DNA from 2 places in the Bradyrhizobium sp. CFUWI genome. Region 2 is predicted to be linked to the other one. Evidence: riboswitches for the same ligand, from Rfam matches in the RefSeq annotation. Region 2 holds a riboswitch; the other holds the start of a gene.

Region 1 (11,838 bases), on a different contig from region 2:
GTTGCGACCATCTCGACGCCGAGGCGGCGGGCCGAGAGCCAGCCGGACATCTCGCCGAGATAGGCCTCGATCTGCTGCATGAACGGGTTCGGCCCCGACGGCATCACGAAGGCAAAGCGGCGGGCGCGGCCGCGGGCGAGCTCGGCGGCGGCGACGTGGGGCTGGAACGAATTGCGCTCGATCGCCGCCTTGACGCGCCGCACCGTCTCGGGCCGCACGCCCGGCCGGTTGTGCAGGACGCGGTCGACCGTCGCGAGGCTGACGCCCGCCTCGCGGGCGATGTCCTTCAGCGTCAGCGCGCTCGCGGTCAGGGTCTCGGCCATGGTTGAAGGCTAGCAGAGGTGTTTTGAGGTACGCAACTCATTTTGAGAACAGGACTGCAATTTCGAGCTCGGTTGACCCAAGCACCGCGCCGGCAGTCAGCCCTGCGTCAGATCCAACGTCAGAAAAAGGCTATTGGGATCCTCGACATAACCTTCGAACGGGCCGCAAGGGACGAAACCGTGGGCCCGGTAAAGCGCATGCGCCGGCTTGAAATAATCCCACGAGCCGGTCTCGAGGCTCAGCCGCGTCAGGCCGCGCGCGCGGGCCTCCACGATGATGTGGCGGAGCATCTGGCCGCCAAAGCCGCGCCGCCGCGTGGTCTGAAGCGTATGCATCGACTTCACCTCGCCATGGACGGCCGAGAGCGTCTTCAGCGCGCCGGTGGCGACGAGCAGCTCGCCGTCCCAGCCGGTCCAGAATGCGACATCGCTGGCGCGAAGGCCCGCCAGGTCGAGCGCATGCGCGCTGCCCGGCGCGGTCTGGGCCCGCGCGGACGTGACGTGATGATCGAGCAGCGCGACGACGCGCGGATCGAAGGTGTCGCCGGTGCGAATCTGCATCGCCAGCCTCATTTCAAGTTTCGTCCGCGGGCGCCCGCGATCATCGACATCACATCTTCCCGTAGGAGGAGCCGCGCCGCGTGATGATGACGTAGCGCGCGTCCTGCTTGGTTTCGTTCTCGAAGGTGACCGCACGCATCACGTCGAAATCCAGGCAGTCGCCCTCGCGCAGGCGTACCGTCTTGGCGTCGATGTACACGGCGATCGCGCCCTCCAGCATCAGCAGCTGCTGGGTGAAGGCGTTGCGGCCCCAGGGGCTGTAGGAGACGCGGGCGCCGGCCGGAAGGTCGACGACGATGATCTCGATGCCGCTGGCCGCATCCGGCGGCGATGCGTGCCGCCTTCGATAGCCGCTGTCGGGATCGCGCCAGTGCGGCTGGTCGGCGAGCCGCACCAGCCGCTCCGGCGGCTTCTCGGCGAGCGCGACGACATCGCTGAGCGAGACGTCGAGCGCGGCGCAGAGCCTGCCGAGCAGCGCGGCCGTGGCGCTGCTCTGGGCGCGCTCGACCCGCCCGATCATGGCCCGGCTGACGCCGGAGCGGCTTGCGAGCTCGTTCAACGTCATGCCCGCCTGCGTCCGCAGCGTCTTCAAGCGGCGACCGATCGCACGGTCGAGTTTCTGCTGGTCCATCGGCTCTCATCCGAACTAAGCCCGGTGCAGGGACCGCATCACCAAGCATGAGGAGCTTACGGCGGGCGCGGCATGCGTGCCGGAAGCCAGAGGCTAACATATTAGAATCTTTGCGCAGGACCTGAGCGGTCCACGGCCTGATCAAATGCAAACGCCATCGGGGAAACTTGGAGCGGGCGAAGGGAATCGAACCCTCGTATGCAGCTTGGGAAGCTGCCGTTCTACCATTGAACTACGCCCGCGGATGCGCCTCGCGCCCGTCTTGATTAGCCGAGACGGCGCCTGCCGCCAAGCGGTTTGGCGCGCCCGGCCGGGCGGTTGTTAACGTCCTGATAAGATTCCAGGTGCGCCGGATTGTGGCGGTGTTATGATCGGATGTCTGGGGCGAAACGTGCACTGAGTGGGGCGTGTGCATGGTGGGGCGCGGCTATTCGATATTCGACACGGCCATAGGCCGCTGCGGCATCATCTGGAGTGCTACCGGCGTCGTCGCCGTGCAATTGCCGGAAGCGCGGGAGATCGACACCCGGCGCCGGATCTTCCAGGTCCATCCCGAGGCGCGCGAACAGCGGCCGTGCGAGAACGCCGAGCTGGCGATCGAGGGCATCACAGCCCTGCTGCAGGGCGGCGATCCCGATTTTTCCGAGGTCAGCCTCGATGCCGGCGGCGTGTCCGGCTTCAACCGGCGGGTCTATGAGTTCGCCTGCTCGATTCCGCGCGGCGAAACGCGCACCTATCACGAGGTGGCCAAGGCACTGGGCGCCTCAGGCGCCGCGCATTCGGTGGCGCAGGCGATCGCAAAAAATCCCTACATGCTGATCGTGCCCTGCCACCGGGTGCTGGAGGCCGGCAGTTACACCGACCGGCTCTCGCCCTTTGGCGGGGTGATCTCCAAGCGGCGGCTGCTGGCGCTGGAGGGCGCCCATCCCGTCGCCAGCAAGACGCTGTTCGAGGTGCTGCTGCCCGTTGCTCCGCCGAGGCCGTCCACCTAGATAAGGCGGCATGGACGCGACCACATTGCTGACGTCACAATCGATCACGGTCTGCGAGTTCCGCTGCGACGCGGGACCGGAGGACACGCCGTTTGCCGAATGCCGCACCGGGCATTCCATCGCCTATGTCCGCTCGGGCAGCTTTGGCTGCCATTGCCGCGCCGGGTTCTTCGAGCTGGTGGCGGGCTCGATGCTGGTCGGCGCGCCCGGCGAGGAATACACCTGCACGCATGAGCATGTCAGCGGCGACGTCTGCCTGGGATTCTTCTTCAGCGAAGACATGGTCGATGCCCTCAATGGGCGGCGCGAGATCTGGCAGGTCGGCGCCACGCCGCCGCTGCCCGAACTGATGGTGCTGGGCGAGCTCGCCCAGACGGCGGCAGATGGCAACAGCGACATCGGCCTCGACGAAGTCGGCCAGATCCTGGCCGGCCGCTTCGTCGACCTGGTCTCGGGCAAGCCGCGCAAGCCGGCCACGCCCAATGCGCGCGACCGCCGCCGCGCGGTGGAGGCCGCACTGTGGATCGACGACAATTCGCATGAAGGGGTCGATCTCGAACAGGCCGCAAAGCAGGCGGGCCTCAGCCCGTTCCACTTCCTGCGGCTGTTCTCGAGCGTGCTCGGCGTCACCCCGCATCAATATCTGGTACGCTCGCGGCTGCGGCACGCGGCACGGCTGCTCGCCGACGATGACATCGCCGTCACCGATGTCGCCTATGACGTCGGCTTCGGCGATCTCTCCAACTTCGTCCGCACCTTCCACCGCGCCGCCGGCGTATCGCCGACCAGGTTCCGCCAGGCCTCGAAGGGGATGCGCAAGATTCTCCAAGAGCAGCTTGCCCTCAACTGACTAGCTTCGTCTCCGGCGCGCGCCAGTTTCGGCGCGCTTTGCACATGGAGACGAACATGTACGACCACATCGGACTTCGCGTTGCCGACCTCGACGCCGCGACGCGCTTCTACACCGCGGTGCTGGCGCCGCTCGGCTACGTCCTGTGCTCGAGCGGCGACGGCTATGCCGGCTTCGGGCCGAAGGGCGCACCGGCGCTGTGGCTGCACCTCGACAAGGGCCGCAAGGCCGACGGCGCGCACATTGCGTTTCGCGCCGGCAGCCATGACGCGGTCAAGGCGTTCCACAGTGAAGGGCTGAAGAGCGGCGGCCGCGACAATGGCGGCGCCGGACCGCGCAAGGATTACAGCCCGACCTATTACGCCGCGTTCCTGATCGATCCCGACGGCAACAATGTCGAGGCGGTTTGTAGCTAAGCGCTCTGACCGCTGGCTCCGTCATTGCGAGGAGCTCTTGCGACAAAGCAATCCAGACTGTCGCCGCGGAAACATCTCTGGATTGCTTCGCTGCGCTCGCAACGACGGCGTGTGTGGCACCCCCCGACATCATCAAGGGAACTTCCCATGGCCTCCATCCACAATGATATCCCCCTACCCGCCCCCGCGCGCGACGTCTGGGACGCGGTGCGCGACTTCGGCGCGCTGCATGAACGGCTGGTGCCCGGCTTCGTCACCGCCTGCACGCTCGACGGCGATGCGCGCATCGTCACCTTCGCCAACGGCTCGGTGGCGCGGGAGCTGCTGGTCGATTGCGACGACGCGCGGCGGCGTCTGGTCTACGCCATCAGCAACGAGCGGCTGAAGCACTACAGCGCCTCGGTGCAGGTGATCGCCGACGGCGAGACGCGTTGCCGCCTGGTCTGGACCATCGACATGCTGCCGAACGAGCTTGCGTCTTACGTTCAGGGACAGACCAGGGACGCCGTCAGCGCGATGCGAAAGGCATTTCCACCTGCCGCGGCCTGACTGCCCTCTGTGAGTTTTCTCACAGAGCTCCGCCCTCGCCGGCCGCAATCATGGTCGCGTGCGTCCGGTTGGCTCCGCTCTCCCGGCGGGCTGCGCACGCGAGGAGAACGTCATGAGAGGTGCGGACAAGGTGATCTGCCAGGCAGCCGCCGTGCTGCTGCTGTTTTCCGCCGCAAGCACGCCTGCGAAGGCGCAGCTCGCAGGATTCGGCGGAGGCGGGGCCGGCGGCGAGGACATGATGACCCAGATGGCGCCGATGCTGGAGATGATGAAGGCGAAGATGGGTAAGCGCCGCTTCGCCATGATGATGCAGACCATGGGGCCGATGATGAGCCGCATGATGGAGAACGGCGGCGGCGGGCTCGGTGGCATGATGGGCGGCGGCTTCGGCGCGCCGAACTACGGCGGCTACATGCCGATGGGCGGTAGCGGCTATATGCCGACCGGGCTCGGCGGCATGGGCGGCGGCGACATCATGGGCATGCTCGGCGGTGCCGGCGGCGGCGACATGATGGCAATGATCCCGCAACTGATGCGGCTCGCCAATGCCGGCGGCGGCAGCGGCCATCGCCGCCACAGGCATCGCTAAAGCATGATCCGGAAAAGTGCGCAGCGGTTTTCCGAAAAGATCATGCTCAAACAGCAACCTAAAGCGCGATGACGATTCATCCTAATCGCATCGCGCTTTAGTCGGTGGCACCCGATAGCGCTGGTCTGATCGCGGGCGTGCTCGCGCGCGGTCCCCAGCGCGTCAGCACGACGCTGGAGGATGAGAGCAGGCCGAGCACGACCATCGAGCTCGCGGCCAGCCAGAAAAAGCTCTGCGCGGTGGCCTCATGGGTCGACAGCCACCAGCCGACGGCCGAGATGTAGACCAGCCGCGCCGTCTGCGCCAGCACCGGCCCGATCACCTTGGCCGCGCCTTGCGAGGAGAAATACATCGTCGTGGCGATGCCGAAAAAGGCGTAGAACGGCCCGACCGTCGAGAGATATTGATGGCTCGCCGCGCGCACGGCCGCGCTGTCGGTGAACATGTCGATCCAGAGATCGGGGAACATCGCAACGACGCAGGCCGGCGCGCCGACGGCGACGAAGGCTGCCGCACTGGCAATCCAGGCGATGCGCCGGGCGCGCGTGATGTTGCCTGCGCCGATCGCCATCCCGACCATCGGCACACAGGCGATGCCGAACGAGAACGCGATCGAGGTCAGCAGGAATTCGAGCCGCGCACCGATGCCGTAGCCGGCCAGGATCGTGGTGCCGAACTGCGCCAGCATGTGGGTGAAGATCGAGATCGTCAGCACCGATTGCAGCGGCGAGAAGCAGGCGATGGCGCCGACCTTCAGGATGTCGAAAAACATCGCCCATTGGATGCGCAGGCCGCGCAGCTTCGGTGTGACGCGCGCGCGGCCGGAGAACAGGTACCAGCCCATGATGCAGATGTTCATGGAATAGGCGATCAGCGCGCCGGCCGCGACGCCGCGCATGCCGAACTGCGGCACCGGGCCGAGCCCGAGGCCGAGCGCGCCGCCGAGCACGATCTGCCAGGCCGCGGAGTTGAGGATCAGGAACGAGGGCAGCTTCATGTTGCCGGTGCCGCGCAGCACGCCGGCCATGGTGTTGAGCAGCCAGGGCAGCACGGCGCCGCCGAAAAACACCTGCGTGTAGGCGACCGCATGCGTCAGCACATCGCCGCGGCCGCCGAGCATCTCGAGCACTTTGGGGCCGAAGATCAGCATACCCAGCATGAAGACGAGGCCGAAGCTGATGCCGATCAGCATCGCGTGCGCGGCGAGCGTGCCGGCGCGCTCGCGATCGCCGGCACCGAGCGCGCGCGCAATGGCGGACGCCACCGCGCCGCCCATGGCGCCGCCCGACATGGTCATGGTCAGGATGATGGTCGGGAACACCAGCGCCATCGCCGCCAGCGCCTCGACCCCGAGCCGGCCGATATAGGAGGTTTCCGCGATCACCGTGCAGGTGCCGGCCGACAGCGCGATCGCGTTGGGCCAGGCGAGGCCGAGCAGCGTGCGCAGGATCGGTCCGTCGGTCAGCGCGCTTCGCACCGGCGGCGGCGGCAGCGGACGCTCTTGCTCATCGACCGGGATTTCGGCGATGTCGGACATGTCCTCTCCGGGCTCGGGCGCCCTTGGCGGCGTGGCAATGCTTGGGTGTGGCAATCAATTTGTTCGCGCGGGGCGCGCCGGGAGGCTTGTTAGCACGGCCATGGCCGATTCCTCCTGCGCCTGATGCAGGCGTGCCCTGCGGCAGCGCATTTCGATGGATGGAATTGCGGCTCTCTCATCTCCCTCTCCCCGCCTGCGGGGAGAGGGTTGGGGTGAGGGGGAGTCTCCGCGAGGACGGTGAGAGTTGGGCTCGCGGAGAGTCCCCCTCACCCGGATTGCATCTTCGATGCAATCCGACCTCTCCCCGCAAGCGGGGCGAGGTGGTAACCGCTGCGGCACTGCCGTCTATCCGATCGTCCAGACCAATGGCGGGCGGCAACCAGCGGCGGGGCGCATATGCACGGCGATATGCCGCCCGCAGCCTGCGGCGAGGCCTTCGAACAGCCCCTCCAGCACCTTGGCGCAGGCCGGATGATAGTCGGCAACGTCGTCCATCAGCTTCCACGTCTCCTGACGAACCTCGAAGGCGCTTTCGGATCGTGCGGTCTCAACCGCATCATCCTGCGCAGCAAGCAGCGCATTCAGGAACGCGGCGAATTCGCTTGCCCCGCCGCGGCTCATCGCCAGCGCGGCGGCGACGTCGTCAAAGTATTGCATCCCGATCAGCTTGCCGGTGAGGTGCAGCAGGTAGCCGGCGTCTTCAGGACCGAACAGCTGCACCATCACGGGCGCCGCGGTGCGCACATATTCCATCGCGTAATTGCGATAGGCTTTTTCCAGGCGCGGTCTCGGCCAGCTCGCCACGGGAAGCGCCGGCGCGGTCTTCGCATCGAACAGCGGCGCTTCGAGGTGGCGCGCGAACACCAGCCGCTGGTCCAGCTCGAGCGGATGATCGTATTGGTGGTAGTATCCTTCCAGCCCGTCCTGGCCGTCGACGCTCTGCTTGGTGCAGACGAAGCCGAGCCTGAGATCGCCGAGGGCTGCGCCATTGTTGGCGTGCCAGCCGCGCAGCATCGCACGCGAGACCTCGCCGGGCACGCCGCAGATCGCGGTGCCCTTCCAGATCCAGCGCGGCGGCGGATAGCGGATCCAGGCCTTGGTGTCGCTCTCGTACATGTATTCGACATGCACGCCGCCGATCCAGTTGGAGAGGTAGTGATATTGCGCGGCCGCCACCGCCGGCGGCAGATGATCGATCCCGAGCTTCCTCAGGCCCGGCAGGAAACGCTCCTGCTGCTGGCGGCGAAACACGCGGAAGACGAACTCGGCGGCGTCAGCCGTGCCGAGCCGTGTGACGACGGTGAGGATGAGGCCGGTGAAATAAGCGTGATAGAGGTCGGCGACCGCGCGCCAGCGCTGCCATTGGGCTTCCGGCGCGGCGTCCAAAGCGGCGGCCATGTTCGCTCCCGATCGTTGTTTCGATCGAGTGTGTCACCACACCTTGCGGCAGGCAACATCACGCCCATGCAGGGCGCCCTGCGCGGCCGCCCACCAATTCCGCATCACGAAGTTTGCGGCGGCGCCTTGGCGGCGCGCTCACGCTCGACCCGTTCGGTGACATCGCGCGCCATCGCCACGGACCCGAGGACGTTGCCGCCGGAATCCCGCACCAGGGCGAACGTCATCTCGATGTAGAGCTTGCGTCCGCTCTTGTGCAGCGCGCGGGTCAGCGTTGGCCTGCCCGCAAGCTTCATGCTGCCGCTGGCGAGCGCGGCCTCAAACCCCTTCCAGTGCGCGGCGCGCAGATGCTCGGGAATGATCAGATCGAGATTCTGGCCGAGCGCTTCCGCAGCGGAGAAGCCGAACAGCGCCGTCGCGGCACCGTTCCAGCGCATGATCGTGCCCGAGCGATCCGAATAGATCAGCGCATCCGCGACGTTTTCGGCGATCCTTGCGTCGAGTTCGGATGGATTGCTCATGTCATTTCCTTCGCCATAGTCCGCGAGCTTGTCTGGCACTCCGACACACATTCGGTGTCATCGCCCGCCTTGTGCGCACTTGCGCACTGGGGCGGGCGATCCAGTATTCCAGAGGCCGCAGTGATTGAGCCGATAGGCCGCGGCGTACTGGATGCCCCGGTCCCGGCTCCGCCAAGGCTACGCCGAGGCCCACGGAGTTGCTCGGCGCGCCGAAGCTTCAGCGAAGGCGGCAAGCCGGGGCATGACAGTAGAGTGTGCGGCTACACCCGAAAATGCTTGCTCAGCTTGAGGCCCTGCGCCTGATAGTTCGAGCCGATGCGCTGGCCGTACATCGCGTCGGGGCGGGCCAGCATCTTCTCGTAGACGAGACGGCCGACGATCTGGCCGTGCTCGAGGATGAACGGCACTTCGCGCGAGCGCACCTCCAGCACGGCGCGCGAGCCCAATCCGCCGGCGCCGGCATAGCCGAAGCCGGGATCGAAGAATCCGGCGTAATGCACCCGGAATTCGCCGACCAGGGGATCGAACGGCACCATCTCCGCGGCGTAGTCGGGCGGCACCTGCACGGCTTCCTTGGAGGCGAGGATGTAGAACTCGCCGGGATCGAGGATCAGGCTGCCGTCGGGACGGGCCGACATCGGCTCCCAGAAATCTTCCACCGCGTAGCCGGAGCGGCGGTCGACGTCGACCACGCCGGTATGCCGCTTGGCGCGATAGCCGACGAAGCCGCTCGCTTTCTCGCCGGACAGGTCGACGGAGACGGCAACGCCGCCCGACAGATCGGCATCGTCGATGTCGACGAGGCGCTCGGCGGCATGCAAGCCGTCGAGCTCGTCGGCGTTGAGGATGGCATCGCCGGTGCGGAAGCGCACCTGGCTGAGGCGCGAGCCCTCGCGCACCAGCACCGGGAACGTCTTCGGGCTGATCTCGGCATAGAGCGGACCGTGATAGCCGGCGCCGATCATGTCGAAGCGGCGGGTGCCGTCGGCGATCACGCGGGTGAAGACGTCGAGCCGGCCGGTGGAGCTCTTGGGGTTCGCGGCCGCGACGATCTCCGGCGGCAGCGCGAGGCTTTCCAGCAGCGGCACGATGTAGACGCAGTTGGTCTCCAGCACCGCGCCGTCGGCGAGGCTGAACTCGTGCAGCTTCAACTCGTCGATGCGCTCGGCGACAGTGGCGCCGGGACCGGGCAGGAAGCTGGCGCGGACGCGATAGGCGATGTCGCCGAGACGCAGATCGAGGCTCGCCGGCTGGATCTGGCTCTCGACGAAGTCATAGGCGGGCAGGATGAGGCCTGCCTCCGCCATCGCCGCGATCATGCGGTCGGGCAGGATACCATTGGCGTCGGGCGCGACCGTGAACGTCAACCGGGGGGTCCTCATCAGGGTCAAATGCATCCGGACATGCCGGAAATACAGGTCTTTTACGGCTATCCGATGGACGCCTTGACGGAAAGGGCATTGCCGAATATGAGCATCACTTATCCCGTGGTGATTTGAGCCGGCCGGCTTGCAGCCACGTTAAATAAGTCGCTAAACAGGCCGGGGACCTCTGTGATCCCGGCCCGTGGAGATATCCAGGCCGGTATTTTTGTGACCGTTTTCGCATTCACGGTCATGTCGGAGGGTCCTATGTCGAAGTCGCCTGCTGCTTACCGCCCCGAAACCCGCCTGGTTCATTCCGGCACCCTGCGCTCGCAATTTGGCGAGACGTCGGAGGCGCTGTTCCTGACCCAGGGCTATGTCTACGACACCGCCGAGCAATGCGAGGCGCGGTTCAAGGGCGAGGACCCCGGCTTCATCTATTCGCGCTATTCCAATCCCACCATCGCGATGTTCGAGCGCCGCATGATCGAGCTCGAGGGCGCCGAGGCCGCCCGCTCGGCGGCGACAGGCATGGCCGCGGTGACGACCGCGATCCTGGCGCCGCTCAAGGCCGGCGATCACGTCGTCGCCTCCCGCGCGCTGTTCGGCTCGTGCCTCTACGTCATCCAGGACCTGTTGCCGCGCTACGGCATCGAGACCACGCTGGTCGACGGGCTCGACCTCGACCAATGGCAGCGCGCGCTCCGGCCCAACACCAAGACGTTCTTCCTGGAGAGCCCGACCAACCCGACGCTGGACGTGCTCGACATTCCCTCGATCGCCGAGATCGCGCACAAGGGCGGCGCGCGGCTCGTCGTCGACAACGTGTTCGCAACCCCGATCTGGCAGAGCCCGCTGGCGCTCGGCGCCGACGTCGTGGTCTATTCCGCGACCAAGCATATCGACGGCCAGGGCCGTTGCCTCGGCGGCATCATCCTGTCCTCGGAAGCCTTCATCGCCGAGCACATCCACAATTTCATGCGCCAGACCGGCCCGTCGATCTCGCCGTTCAACGCCTGGGTCCTGCTCAAGGGCCTGGAGACGCTGGGCGTGCGGGTGCGCGCGCAGACCGAGACCGCGGGGCGCATCGCCGAGGTGCTGGCGAGCCACCCGAAGATTTCGCGGCTGGTCTATCCCGGCCGCGCCGATCATCCGCAGGCGGCACTGGTGAAAAAGCAGATGCGCGGCGGCTCGACGCTGGTCGGCTTTGAGGTCAAGGGCGGCAAGGCGGCCGCGTTCCGCGTGCTCAACGCGCTCAAGCTTGCGAGGATCTCGAACAATCTCGGCGACGCCAAGAGCCTCGTCACGCACCCGGCCACCACGACGCATCAGCGCCTGAAGCCGGAAGACCGCGCCGCCCTCGGCATCGGCGAAGGCTTCATTCGCTTCTCGGCGGGGCTCGAGCATGCCGATGATCTGATCGAGGATCTGACGGCGGCGCTGGAGAAGGCGTAGGCGGCGAAGGTCTCGTAGGGTGGATTAGCCCTGCGACTGCGCGAAGCGCAGTTCGCACGGCGTAATCCACCAACTTCGTTCGGCACTCGTTGATGCATGGTGGGTTACGGCTTCGCCTAACTCACCCTACGGCACCTCGTCACATCGGCCGATACGTCCGCACGTCCACCGGCACGTTGACGCCGAGCCTGATCTGGCCGACCGAGCGGATGATGTCGTCGCCGAGCAGCTGGGCGAAGCAGGCATAGCCCCAATCGTTCATGTGCAGGCCGTCGGCGATCACGAAGCCTTCGACCGGAATGGCCTGCTTCTCGTGCCAGTCGCGCATCACCTCGAAGCGCGGGAAGATTCCGACGTGGCGGAGCTCGGCGACCTTGCCGAGCAGCTTCACCATCTTGCCGGCGCTCTCGGCGCGCTGGTTGACGGCCGGCGAATATTGCGGATCGACCAGCACGATGTCGGTACCGCCCGCGGCCTGGATGCGGCTGATGCCGTCCTCCACCATCTTGGCGGTTTCGGCGGGATCGAGATTGCGCAACACGGCGTTGGTGCCGACCTGCCAGATCACGAGATCCGGATGCATGTCGATCACCTGCGTCTGAAGGCGCTTCATCATCTCGGGCGCGTCCTCGCCGCCGACACCGGCATTGAT
Region 2 (11,838 bases):
TCAAGATCCCCGGCGAGATCGACGCCCAGCGCGTCCGGCGCATCCTCGAAGAGCTCCGCCGCCGCCTCGGCGACAGCTCGCGCCCGCAGATCGAGCTCGATTACATCGAGCGCCTGCTGAAGGATTTTTGAGTGGGCTCAGCGCGCGCAACCCATCACCGTCACCCTGAGGTGCTCGCGTGCTCGCCTCTTCGGCGAGCCTCGAAGGGCGACGGCCCGGCTGGCAGCTCGGCCGTACATCCTTCGAGGCTCCCGGCGCGATGCTGGGCATCGCCCCGCTCGCACCTCAGGATGACGGATCAAGTGCAGCTGTAACGAGGCCTCACCCCTTCTTCGCCGCGAGCGCGTCCGCTACCGCGGTGCGGATGTCGGCGACCGAGAACGGCTTTGTCACGACGTCGTGCACCAGCGCCTTGAGGTTCGAGGCGCGCTCGCGCTGGTCGGCAAAGCCGGTCATCAGCAAGATGGTCAGATCGGGAAAGTCGCGCGCGGCGGAGAGCGCCAGCGCGATGCCGTCCATGACGGGCATCTGGATGTCGGTGAGCAGCAGGTCGAAGGCGCCGTCCTCGCGGCTCAGGATCTCCAGCGCCTCGGCGCCGTCTTGCGCGGTGACGGTCTCGTGGCCGTCCATCGCGATGGCGCGCGCCACCAGCGTGCGCATCGAATCCTCGTCGTCGGCAATCAGGATTTTCGGCATGGGACGAACCTTGGGATCAACTCCGCGCGGGCCTTGCGAGGCCGATTATACGCTGCCGCCGGCAATGTCGCGCCGGTTGAAGAAGCGAACGTCGATATTGCGGCCCTCCGGCGGCGGCGAGGCGAGACGCGAGCGGAAGAAGGCGCGCTCGCCGGGCCGCAGCACGGTCTGCTCCAGCACCGTATTCCAGGCGTAGATCTCCGCTCCTTGCGCGTCGCGCACGGCAAAGCGCAGCCGCGGGATGTCGAGCGGCTTCTTGCCCTCGCCGACGATCACGCCCTCGATCACCAACACCTGCTTACCGTCCACGGTCTCGCTGGACAGCGTCACGTCCTTGAAGGCGAGGCCCCGCAGGTTCACCTCGAGCCCGACCAGCTTGTAGAATGCCGCCGTCTGCGGCAGCAGCCGCACCATGTCGCCGCGCCAGATCACCAGCGCCAGCACCAGCGCGCCCATGGCGGCACAGGCGGTCGGCAGGCCGAAATAGGATTTTCGCGGAGCGGCAGTGGCCACTGGGCGGCTGACCCGCGCTCCGCGGCGGCGGAACAGGCCGCGGAACCAGGATTGGTGCTGCACGCCGGCGACCTCCTCCTCGGCCTCCCGGGCCGCCGCCGACCACTCGTCCTCGGTTTCCTTGGCTTCTTCCTCGGGCCAGTCACTGGCGATCGAGGGGCTGTCGACGACAGGCGCATCGGTAGCCCTGTCGTCCGTGGCATAGGAATTCCACTGCTCGGCGAGGTCGGACTGGTCGTCAGTCTGGCTGGCTGCAGCCATGGCCGGGACGGACGCCTCCTCGATGGCATCCTCGGCATGGGCGATCCAGGTCTCCTTGCAGCGGGAACAGCGCACCGCCCGTCCGTTCGCCCCAAGGCTCGCGAGCTTGATGGCGTAGGATGTCATACAATGGGGGCAGACGATATGCATGGACGAGCCTTGATGCATGAACCAGGACTTGAACGAGGTCTTGACCATGACCCCGCCGGGAAGGACCGGGCGGCCACGATGCTACCAATATGCTACAGGCCGACCGTTAACGAACCGGAAACCATAACGGCGGCAAAACCCGTTGATCGCGCCTGGCGGAGCGCAGCCACGCGACCCGCGCCCCCTCTCGAACGGAGCTGAACTTGGTTCGGTTCGAAAATGTCGGATTGCGTTACGGTCTGGGGCCGGAGATCCTGCGCGACCTCAGCTTCCAGATCCCGGCGCATTCGTTCCAGTTCCTGACCGGACCGTCTGGTGCCGGCAAGACCTCGTTGCTGCGCCTGTTGTTCCTGTCGCATCGACCGACGCGGGGCCTCGTCAATCTGTTCGGCCACGACATCTCGCAGCTCGGCAAGGACGAGATCGCCGATTTGCGCAAGCGCATCGGCATCGTGCTCCAGGATTTCCGCCTGCTCGACCACATGACGACCTATGAGAACGTCGCGCTGCCGTTCCGCGTCATGGGCCGCAGCGAGTCGAGCTACCGCAAGGAGGTGATCGATCTGTTGCGCTGGGTCGGGCTTGGCGACCGCATGGACGCGCTGCCGCCGATCCTGTCGGGCGGCGAGAAGCAGCGCGCGGCGATCGCGCGCGCCGTGATCTCGCGGCCGCAGCTGCTGCTCGCGGACGAGCCGACCGGCAGCGTCGATCCGACGCTCGGACGCCGCCTGCTGCGGCTCTTCATCGAGCTCAACAAATCGGGCACCGCCGTCATCATCGCGACCCACGACATCGGCCTGATGGACCAGTATGAGGCGCGGCGGCTGGTGCTGCACCAGGGACGGTTGCACATCTATGAGTAGGACCGACGAGCGCGGCGTGCTGGTCGACCTCGGGCAGGAGCGTCCGCAGCTGCCGGCCAAGGCGCGCAACATGTCGCCGATCGTGCCGCGCGCCTCGATCCAGGGCCGGGCGCTGGTCGCCGTCGTCGCCATCATGACCTTCCTCGCGTCGATGGCCACGGGCACCGTGCTGCTGGTCAGCGCGTCCGCCGCCGAATGGCAGTCGGATGTCGCGAGCGAGATTACCATCCAGGTTCGTCCGCAAACGGGGCGCGATCTCGAACGCGACACCGTAGCGGTGACGGAGGCGATGCGTGCGCAAGCCGGCGTCGTCGAGGTCAAGCCGTTCAGCAAGGAGGAGAGCGGCAAGCTGCTCGAACCCTGGCTCGGCACCGGGCTGTCGATGGACGACCTGCCGGTGCCGCGCATGATCATCGCGCGCGTGCAACCCGGCACGCCGCTCGATCTCGACGCCTTGCGCGCACGGGTGAACCAGGTCGCGCCGGGCGCCAGCGTCGACGATCATCGCGCCTGGATCGAGCGGATGCGCTCGATGACCAACGCCACCGTGCTCGCCGGCCTCGGCATCCTCGCGCTCGTGATCGTCGCCACGATCATCTCCGTCTCGTTCGCGACCCGCGGCGCCATGGCGGCGAACCGCCCGATCGTCGAGGTGCTGCACTTCGTCGGCGCCGGCGACCGCTACATCGCCAATCACTTTCTGCGTCATTTCCTCAGGCTGGGCCTCGAGGGCGGCGTGATCGGCGGCGGCGCTGCCATGCTGGTGTTCGGCTTCTCCGAGTCGATCGCCGGATGGTTTTCTGGTACCCCCGTCGGCGACCAGTTCGCCGCGCTGCTCGGCACCTTCTCGCTGCGGCCGTCCGGCTACATCGTGCTTGCGGTCCAGGCCGTGCTGATCGGCGCCATCACCGCGGTGGCCTCGCGCCAGACGCTGTTCGCGACCTTGAATGATGTGGATTGAGATCGCCCCTTCTCTCCTTGCGGGAGAAGGTGGCGCGAAGCGACGGATGAGGGGAGAGGAAGGAAACCGGACTCCACTTCGCCTCAAAACGTCATAAAATCGCTTCAGGGAAGGGATTACCGGCATCACATGACCTCGCCGACCGACGATCGATCGCCGAAACTGCCGCGCGGCTGGCTGCGCGCGACAATCGTGTCGACGATCGCGCTCGCCTTCGTCGGCGCCGCGGCGGGCTTCGTCGCGTTCCTGTCGCAATTGCGCGGCGCCGAGATCGCACCGAGTCGCAAGGCTGACGGCATTGTGGTGCTGACCGGCGGCTCCTCGCGGGTGTCGGATGCGATGGAGCTGCTCGCTGCCGGCTACGGTAGGCGGCTATTGATCTCCGGCGTGCATCCGACCTCGACGGCGAACGACATCTCCAGGACGCTGCCGGAGAACCAGGCCTTCATGACCTGTTGCGTCGATCTCGACCGCACCGCGCTCTCGACCCGCGGCAACGCGGCGGAGGCGCGGCGCTGGGCCGAGGGGCGCCGCTTCAAGTCGCTGATCGTGGTCACTTCGAACTACCACATGCCGCGCGCCCTGGTGGAATTCTCGCATGCGATGCCGCAGACGGCGCTGATCCCGTTCGCGGTGGTTGGCGACAAATGGCGCGAGGAGCCGTGGTGGATCTCGGCGCCCACCTTGCGGCTGCTGCTGTTGGAATATGTCAAGTACATCGCGGCCGAGCTCAGGGTGCGGCTGGAGGATGTCGGGATTGACCTTTCGCCCGAGATGTCGGAGCAGCCTGCAGGGCAACAGCCAAAGCGGCCCGCCACCGCCCAGGCCAATTGACAAGCCAATTGATCGGCAAATTGATGGACCGTCGATGTTTCTGATTTTCCTGCGCTCGCTCGTGTTCAACGTGCTGTTCTACGCCGTGCTGATGTGCCTCGCGATCGTGGCGCTGCCGACCTTCGCATTGCCGCCACGCGCCATGTTGACGGTCGCCGCATGGTGGGCGAAGGCGACGCTGGTCCTGATGCGCGTGGTCTGCAACATCAAGGTGGAATTCCGGGGTACGGAGAAGATTCCGCAGGGGCCGTTGGTGATCGTGGCGAAGCACCAGTCGTTCTGGGAGACCTTCGTGCTGCCGGGCTTCTTCCACCGCCCGATCTTCATCCTCAAGCGCCAGCTGATGCAGATCCCGGTGTTCGGTCAGTTCCTGGTCAAGACCGGGATGATCGCGATCGATCGCAATGCCGGCGTGAAGGCGCTCCTGGACATGACCCGGCGGGCGCGCGAGGCGGTGCGCAGCGGCCGGCAACTCGTGATCTTTCCGGAAGGCACGCGCCGCGCGCCTGGCGCGCCGCCGGATTACAAGACCGGCTTTGCGCAGATCTATTCGTCCTGTGGTGTGCCGTGCCTGCCGATCGCGCTCAATTCCGGCCTGTTCTGGCCCCGCCGCACCTTCATGCGCTATCCCGGCACGCTCGTGGTGGAGTTCCTCGATCCGTTGCCGCCCGGCCTGCCGAAGGACCAGTTTCTCTCCCGCGTGCAGACGGCGATCGAGGACGCGACCAGCCGTCTCGTCGAAGCAGGCCGGAAAGAGCAGGAGCAATTGATCGGCTCGGCGCCGAGCTACAGGCCGGCGGAGGGCTAGCGGTTCTCGCGGTCTTCCACCGCCGCAGGCGCATGCAGGGAATGCGCGTCGCCATGCAGCATCAATGCGAGCTGATGCAGCTGCCTGTCGCGAAAGCCTTCGGCCTCGATCGCCTTCACCGTTGCGGTGACATAGTCGCGGTTGGCGCCCGACTGGCCATGGCCCTGGACGACATGGCGATGCTGCTCGGCGAGCGAGAGCCGGCCGGCATATTGCGCATGGCCGCGGTCGACGACATAGGTGAGCGCGGAGACGCGCTGGCGCGCGTCGTTCTGAAGCCATACCGAGCGCATCACCTCGCGATAGACCGAGGTGACCTGCTCGCGCGCGCGCAAGTAAGCGACGACCTCGGTGCGGTTCTTTTCAGCGACGCGAAAGGCAATACCGCGGCAGGCGCCGCCGCGGTCGAGCCCAAGCACCAGACCCGGCTTCTCCGGCGTCCCGCGATGCACGAAGGAATAGACGCAAAGCGCGCGATGCTCGCCGACCAGCCGCGCCGGGACGCGCTCCTCGAAGTCGAAGCCCGGCCGCCACATCAGCGAACCGTAGCCGAACACCCAGAGGTCGCCCTTGGCGGTGGTGACGGAGGGGAGGGTGATTTCCGACATTTCGGGCACGGCTACCAGAACCATGCCCCGAAGCGAAGCGAATTCTCCGCCTTTCGTCGCAGACGGACCACGCTTACATTTGCCTGAATCTGGGATCAAAGGGTCGCCGCATGTCCAATATGAACGTTGCCGCAGGCCGTCGCTCCCGTTGGGGCCTCTTCGTCGCACCCATTCTCGTCGTGATCCTCGCCGTCGCGTGGAGCTGCTTCTGGTTCTATGCGGCCTCGCAGGCCGAAACGGCCGCAGACGCCTGGCGGGCGCAGGAGGCCAAGTCCGGCCGCATCTATGATTGCGCCAAGCGCTCGATCGCCGGCTTCCCGTTCCGCTTCGAGATCCAGTGCTCCGGCGCCAGCGTGTCCCTGGTCTCGCAGAACGCGAGCAAGACGCCGTTCACGGCCAAGCTCGACAACATCCTGGTCGTCGCCCAGGTCTACGATCCCAAGCTCGTGATCGCCGAATTTTCCGCACCCGCGACGCTCACCGACGGCGTCACGCAAAACACCTTCGTGGTGAACTGGAGCAAGGGCCGCAGCAGCGTGGTCGGCCTGCCCTCGGTGCCGGATCGCGCCTCCATCGTGTTCGACGATCCCTCGCTCAACCGCCTCGACGGCAGCGTGCAGGTGCCGCTTGCGCGCGCCAAGCAGGTCGAGCTGCACGGCCGCCTCGCCGACGGCTCGCCGGCCGACCATCCCGTGATCGAAACCGTGCTCCATGTGTCGCAGGGCAGCATTCAGGGCGTTCATCCCCTGCTCGCCGAGCCATTCGAGGCGGACACGCGCGCCAAGGTCACCGGCCTCTCCGACCTCGCGCCAAAGCCGTGGCCGCAGCGCTTCCGCGAGATTCAGGCTGCCGGCGGTCACATCGAGATCGTGCAGTCGCGGATCCAGCAGGGTGAGATGATCGCGGTTGCGGCCGGCACGCTCGGCCTCTCCGCCAACGGCCGGCTCGACGGTGAATTGCAGATGACCGTGGCGGGCCTCGAGCGCGTGATCCCCGCGCTCGGCATCGAGAAGATGCTGGAGGAGGGCGTGCCGCAGGCAACGCTCGACCGCGTCGCGCCCGGCGTGAAATCGCAGGACCTCACCAATTTGTTCGGCGCGCTCGATCGCGCCGTGCCCGGTCTCGGCAAGGTCATCAGGCAGAACGCCAATGCCGGTGTCGCCGCCGGCATCAACTCGATCGGTACCGAGAGCACGCTCGAAGGCAAGAAGGCGCGCAGCTTTCCGCTGAAGTTCGTCGACGGCGCGGTGCTGCTGGGCCCGGTCAAGGTCGGCCAGATTCCGCCGCTGTATTGACCTGCCGTCATTCCGGGGCACGCGTAGCGTGAACCCGGAATCTCGCGCTGCAATCTCGGGATTCCGGGTTCGACGCTGCGCGTCGCCCCGGAATGACCGATGCCTACGGCTTCTTCAGCGCCGCATGCGGCCGGCCGAAATCCGGCGCAGCCGAGTCCTGGCCGATCTCGACGATGCCGCGGCGGATGGCGCGGGTGCGGGTGAAGTGGTCGAACAGCGCCTCGCCGTCGCCGCGCCGGATCGCGCGCGTGAGCTTGGCGAGATCCTCGGTGAAGGTGCCGAGCATCTCCAGCACGGCCTCCTTGTTGGCGAGGAAGACGTCGCGCCACATCGTCGGGTCGGAGGCCGCGATGCGGGTGAAATCGCGGAAGCCGCCGGCGGAGAACTTGATGACCTCTGACTCCGTCACCTGGGCCAGCTCGTCGGCGGTGCCGACGATGGTGTAGGCGATCAGATGCGGCAGATGGCTGGTGATGGCGAGCACGAGATCGTGGTGATCCGGCGTCATCACCTCGACCTTGGCGCCCATCGCCGCCCAGAACGCCCGCAGCCGATCGGTGGCCGCGGCATCGACGCCTTCGGGTGGGGTGAGGATGCACCAGCGGTTGATGAAGAGCTCAGCGAAACCTGAATCCGGGCCCGAATGCTCGGTGCCCGCCACCGGGTGCGCCGGGACGAAATGAACGGTCTTCGGCAGATGCGGCGCCATGTCCCTGACGATCGCGCCCTTCACCGAACCGACGTCGGAGACAACGGCGCCGGGCTTCAGATGCGCGGCAATCTCCTGCGCCACCGGCCCGCAGGCGCCGACTGGAATGCAGAGGATGACGAGATCGGCATCCTTCACTGCTTCCGCATTGGTCGCCACGACCTTGTCGACGATGCCGAGCTCGGCGACGCGCGCGCGGGTCTGCTCCGAGCGCGCGGTGGTGACGATCTCGCCAGCCAAGCCCTGGAGCTTCGCAGCGCGCGCGATCGAGCCGCCGATCAGGCCGAAGCCGATCAGCGCGACGCGCTGGAAGTGCGCCTGCTCGCTCATTTGCCGGCCATGAAGTCGCGCAAGCCGTCGACCACGAGGCGGTTGGCCTCCTCGGTGCCGATGGTCATGCGCAGCGAATGCGGCAGGCCGTAGTTCTTCAGGCCGCGCAGCACGAGGCCGCGCTTGGTGAGGAAGGCGTCGGCGTCGTCGGCGGTCTTGCCCTTGTCGGTCGGAAAGTGGATCAGCACGAAATTGGCGACGCTCGGCGTCACCTTCAGCCCGAGCTTGCCGATTTCCTCGGTCAGCCAGTTGCGCCAGGTCTCGGTGAATTGCTTCGACATCGCCTGATGCGCAGTGTCCTCGATCGCGGCGACCGCGGCATACATCGCCGGCGTCGACACGTTGAAGGGACCGCGGATGCGGTTGACGGCGTCGATGATGTGCTCGGGCCCGAACATCCAGCCGATGCGCAGCGCGGCGAGGCCGTGGATCTTGGAGAAGGTGTGGGTCACCACCGTGTTCTCGGTGGTGGCGACGAGCTCGATCCCCATTTCATAGTCGTTACGAGAAACGTAGTCGCAATAGGCTGCATCCAGCACCAGCAGCACGTGCGAGGGCAGGCCGGCGCGCAGCCGCTTGACCTCGTCGAACGGCACATAGGTCCCGGTCGGATTGTTGGGGTTGGCCAGCCAGACCAGCTTGGTCTTCGGCGTCACCGCCTTGAGGATGGCATCGACGTCGCAGGTGAGATCCTTCTCCTGCGCGATGACGTTCTTGGCGCCGACCGCCATGGTCGCGATCGGGTAGACCAGGAAACCGTGCGTGGTGGAGATCGCCTCGTCGCCGTGGCTGAGATAGGTGTGGGCGAGCAGATTGAGGATCTCGTCCGAGCCGGCGCCGCAGATGATGCGGTTGGGGTCGAGCCCGAAGGAGCGGCCGATCGCCTCGCGCAGCACGCGCGAGGTGCCTTCCGGGTAGTCTTCCAGGTGGTCCGCCACGCGCTTGAACGCCTCGATCGCCTTGGGCGAGGGGCCGAACGGCGTCTCGTTGGCCGAGAGCTTGAACACCTTGCGGCCCGGTTCGGCGACCGGGCTCTTGCCGGGCGTGTAGGGCGCAATATCGAGAATGCCGGGATTCGGCACGGGGCGGGACATCTTGAACTCCGAAAATGGCAGGGCGTGGCGCGTGGTTTACGATTTCGCCCCGGTCGGGGGCACCGTATAGCGCGTTGCGTGGCTGCCGACGAGGGCCACAGAGCGCACCGAGGCCCCCGCCTCGATCAGGGCAGCCCTGATTTTATCGATGCTGGTCGCGCTCGTGACCGAGACCAGCAGCGCCGCGCCGTCGAAGGCGGTGTCGGGCACCGCGACGATCTCGGCGAGCGGCGACAGGGCGCGCGCGACCTCCGCGTTCCACCCCGACACGCGGACGCTGAAGGTCTCGACCTCCGTGTCCAGGGCGCTGTCGGCGACGCGCGAGACCGCGAACACCGGCAGTGCAGCCGGATGGTCGGCGCGCTCGACGAAGGGCATCCGCGCGATGATCTTCGGCGCGCCGTCGGCTTCCAGCTCTAGCCACCACGGCGTGCGGCTCGACGTCGCCGAGACCAGCGCCAGATCGCCCTTGGATCTCGCCACCGCCTCGACCGCGGCCTGCGCGCTGAAATGCGCGACGTAAGGCACCGTGAAGCCGAAATGGAAGCGCACGGAATCGCGCATCGCCGGCTCGCTCGCCGAGATGTCGGCATGCACCGAGAACGGCGCCTGCACATAGGTGAAGGTCGAGATGATGACGCGCCAGATGCTCTCGACCGTGTCGAGCGGCAGGATGCCGCGATGGCGCCGCACGAGGTCACGCATCATGGCGGCCTCGCGCGCCGGGCGGAATGCCGAGCCGACCTCCTGGGTCTGCTTCACCTGGATCAGGCGGTCGATGATGTCGCCGCGCTGCATCAACAGGCGATGCATGCTCTCGTCGATCGCGTCGATCTCCTTGCGCAGTTCCTGCAATGATGGCGGCGCGGGCGGACGTTGGGACATATCTGGCGGTCGATCGTTCCGAATGGGGATGTTCTGATTAGGCAGTCGGGGCGGCGAAAGCAAAGAGAAATGACGTCCTTTCCAGGCGACGCGGCAGAGGCGAATTGAGCCGATCCGGGCCGCGACTTGACGAAAACCGCCCAAGACGGTAGCTTTTGCCCGTTCCGTGGTCATTTGAGCCGGCCGGCTTGCAGCCACGTTAAAAAACTCGCTAAACAGGCCGGGGACGCTTCCGATCCCGGCCGAACCTATCGTTCAGGCCGGGTTTTTCATGGCCTGATGCAAGTGGCGATCAAGCGTTTGATCGCAAACGAGGTCGATGGTCAGATGGGTGGCGTCAAGTCGATACCGAGTCCTGCGATCAGCGCCGACGAGCGGTCGCACGAGGTGGATCATCCGAGCTCGCAGGTTGCGCATTTCGGTGCCGAGCAGCCGCTGCGGCTCGATTGCGGTGTCGATCTCAGCCCGTTCCAGATCGCCTACCAGACCTATGGCGAGCTCAACGCCGATCGCTCCAACGCGGTCCTGATCTGCCATGCCCTGACCGGCGATCAGCATGTCGCCAATGTCCATCCCGTCACCGGCAAGCCCGGCTGGTGGGAAACCCTGGTCGGCCCAGGCCGTCCGATCGATCCCAAGCACTACTTCATCATCTGCTCCAACGTGATCGGCGGCTGCATGGGCTCGACTGGGCCGGCGTCGATCAATCCCGCCACCGGCAAGGTCTGGGGGCTCGAATTTCCCGTCATCACGATTCCGGACATGGTGCGCGCGCAGGCCATGCTGATCGACCGGCTCGGCATCGACACGCTGTTTGCGGTGGTCGGCGGCTCGATGGGCGGCATGCAGGTGCTGCAATGGACCGCGGCCTATCCTGGGCGCGTGTTCTCCGCGCTGGCGATCGCCTGCGCGACGAGGCACTCGGCGCAGAACATCGCCTTCCACGAGCTCGGCCGTCAGGCCGTGATGGCCGATCCCGATTGGCACGGCGGCGGCTATGCCGATCGCGGCATCCATCCGCATCGCGGGCTCGCGGTGGCGCGCATGGCGGCGCACATCACCTATCTCTCCGACGCGGCGCTGCATCGCAAGTTCGGCCGACGCATGCAGGACCGCGAGTTGCCGACCTTCTCGTTCGACGCCGACTTCCAGGTCGAGTCCTATCTGCGCTACCAGGGCTCGTCCTTCGTCGAGCGTTTCGATGCCAATTCCTATCTCTATCTGACGCGCGCGATGGACTATTTCGACATCGCCGCCGACCATGGCGGCGTGCTCGCAAAGGCGTTCGCGGGAATTGCGACCCGCTTCTGCGTCGTCTCCTTCACCAGCGACTGGCTGTTTCCGACCTCGGAATCGCGCGCGCTGGTGCATGCGCTGAACGCCTCGAGCGCGCGCGTGTCGTTCGCCGAGATCGAGACCGATCGCGGTCACGACGCCTTCCTGCTCGACGTGCCCGAATTCTTCGACATCTCCCGCGCCTTCCTGCAATCGGCAGGCAAGGCGCGCGGGCTCACCGGCAAGAAGGACGGCTAGCGATGTCTGTACAGGAAGTGCTGCCGCTCGGCGGCATTGCGGCGGGTCAGTCCGGCCAGTTTCGCGCCGATCACCTCCTGGTCGCCGAGATGGTCAAGCCGGGCTCGAAAGTGCTCGACGTCGGCTGCGGCGAGGGCGACCTGCTTCAGCTCCTGGAGACCCGCGGCATCGACGGCCGCGGCATCGAGCTGTCGCGCGAGGGCGTCAACCGCTGCGTCGCCAAGGGCCTTGCGGTGGTGCAGGGCGACGCCGACACCGACCTCGTCAATTATCCCGACGATGCCTTCGACTACGTGAT

Evidence for each region. A riboswitch is a leader RNA that binds a small molecule or an ion and turns the genes downstream of it on or off. The one in region 2 is predicted to bind S-adenosylmethionine.
Region 1: another riboswitch for S-adenosylmethionine. It lies ahead of AC066S_RS09925 (O-succinylhomoserine sulfhydrylase); the one in region 2 lies ahead of metX (homoserine O-acetyltransferase MetX).

Annotation. Positions count from the first base shown of each region.
Region 1 covers NZ_JBWJZE010000003.1:534,490-546,327, forward strand. Annotated here, with positions in the region: gene AC066S_RS09860 (LacI family DNA-binding transcriptional regulator) at 1-323, opposite strand, end outside; gene AC066S_RS09865 (GNAT family N-acetyltransferase) at 420-884, opposite strand; gene AC066S_RS09870 (helix-turn-helix domain-containing protein) at 934-1,515, opposite strand; tRNA gene AC066S_RS09875 (tRNA-Gly) at 1,684-1,757, opposite strand; gene AC066S_RS09880 (methylated-DNA--[protein]-cysteine S-methyltransferase) at 1,929-2,507, shown strand; gene AC066S_RS09885 (helix-turn-helix transcriptional regulator) at 2,518-3,357, shown strand; gene AC066S_RS09890 (VOC family protein) at 3,414-3,773, shown strand; gene AC066S_RS09895 (SRPBCC family protein) at 3,921-4,322, shown strand; gene AC066S_RS09900 (hypothetical protein) at 4,435-4,911, shown strand; gene AC066S_RS09905 (MATE family efflux transporter) at 5,009-6,448, opposite strand; gene AC066S_RS09910 (hypothetical protein) at 6,794-7,846, opposite strand; gene AC066S_RS09915 (PAS domain S-box protein) at 7,951-8,367, opposite strand; gene AC066S_RS09920 (2'-deoxycytidine 5'-triphosphate deaminase) at 8,628-9,749, opposite strand; SAM riboswitch at 9,845-9,924, shown strand; gene AC066S_RS09925 (O-succinylhomoserine sulfhydrylase) at 9,999-11,186, shown strand; gene AC066S_RS09930 (SGNH/GDSL hydrolase family protein) at 11,326-11,838, opposite strand, start outside.
Region 2 covers NZ_JBWJZE010000001.1:245,970-257,807, forward strand. Annotated here, with positions in the region: gene AC066S_RS01170 (DUF4175 family protein) at 1-131, shown strand, start outside; gene AC066S_RS01175 (response regulator) at 322-696, opposite strand; gene AC066S_RS01180 (MJ0042-type zinc finger domain-containing protein) at 742-1,620, opposite strand; gene ftsE (cell division ATP-binding protein FtsE) at 1,824-2,483, shown strand; gene AC066S_RS01190 (cell division protein FtsX) at 2,476-3,444, shown strand; gene AC066S_RS01195 (YdcF family protein) at 3,574-4,278, shown strand; gene AC066S_RS01200 (lysophospholipid acyltransferase family protein) at 4,313-5,086, shown strand; gene AC066S_RS01205 (gamma-glutamylcyclotransferase) at 5,083-5,694, opposite strand; gene AC066S_RS01210 (DUF2125 domain-containing protein) at 5,805-6,989, shown strand; gene AC066S_RS01215 (prephenate/arogenate dehydrogenase family protein) at 7,093-8,028, opposite strand; gene hisC (histidinol-phosphate transaminase) at 8,025-9,122, opposite strand; gene AC066S_RS01225 (chorismate mutase) at 9,159-10,007, opposite strand; SAM riboswitch at 10,164-10,243, shown strand; gene metX (homoserine O-acetyltransferase MetX) at 10,335-11,540, shown strand; gene metW (methionine biosynthesis protein MetW) at 11,543-11,838, shown strand, end outside.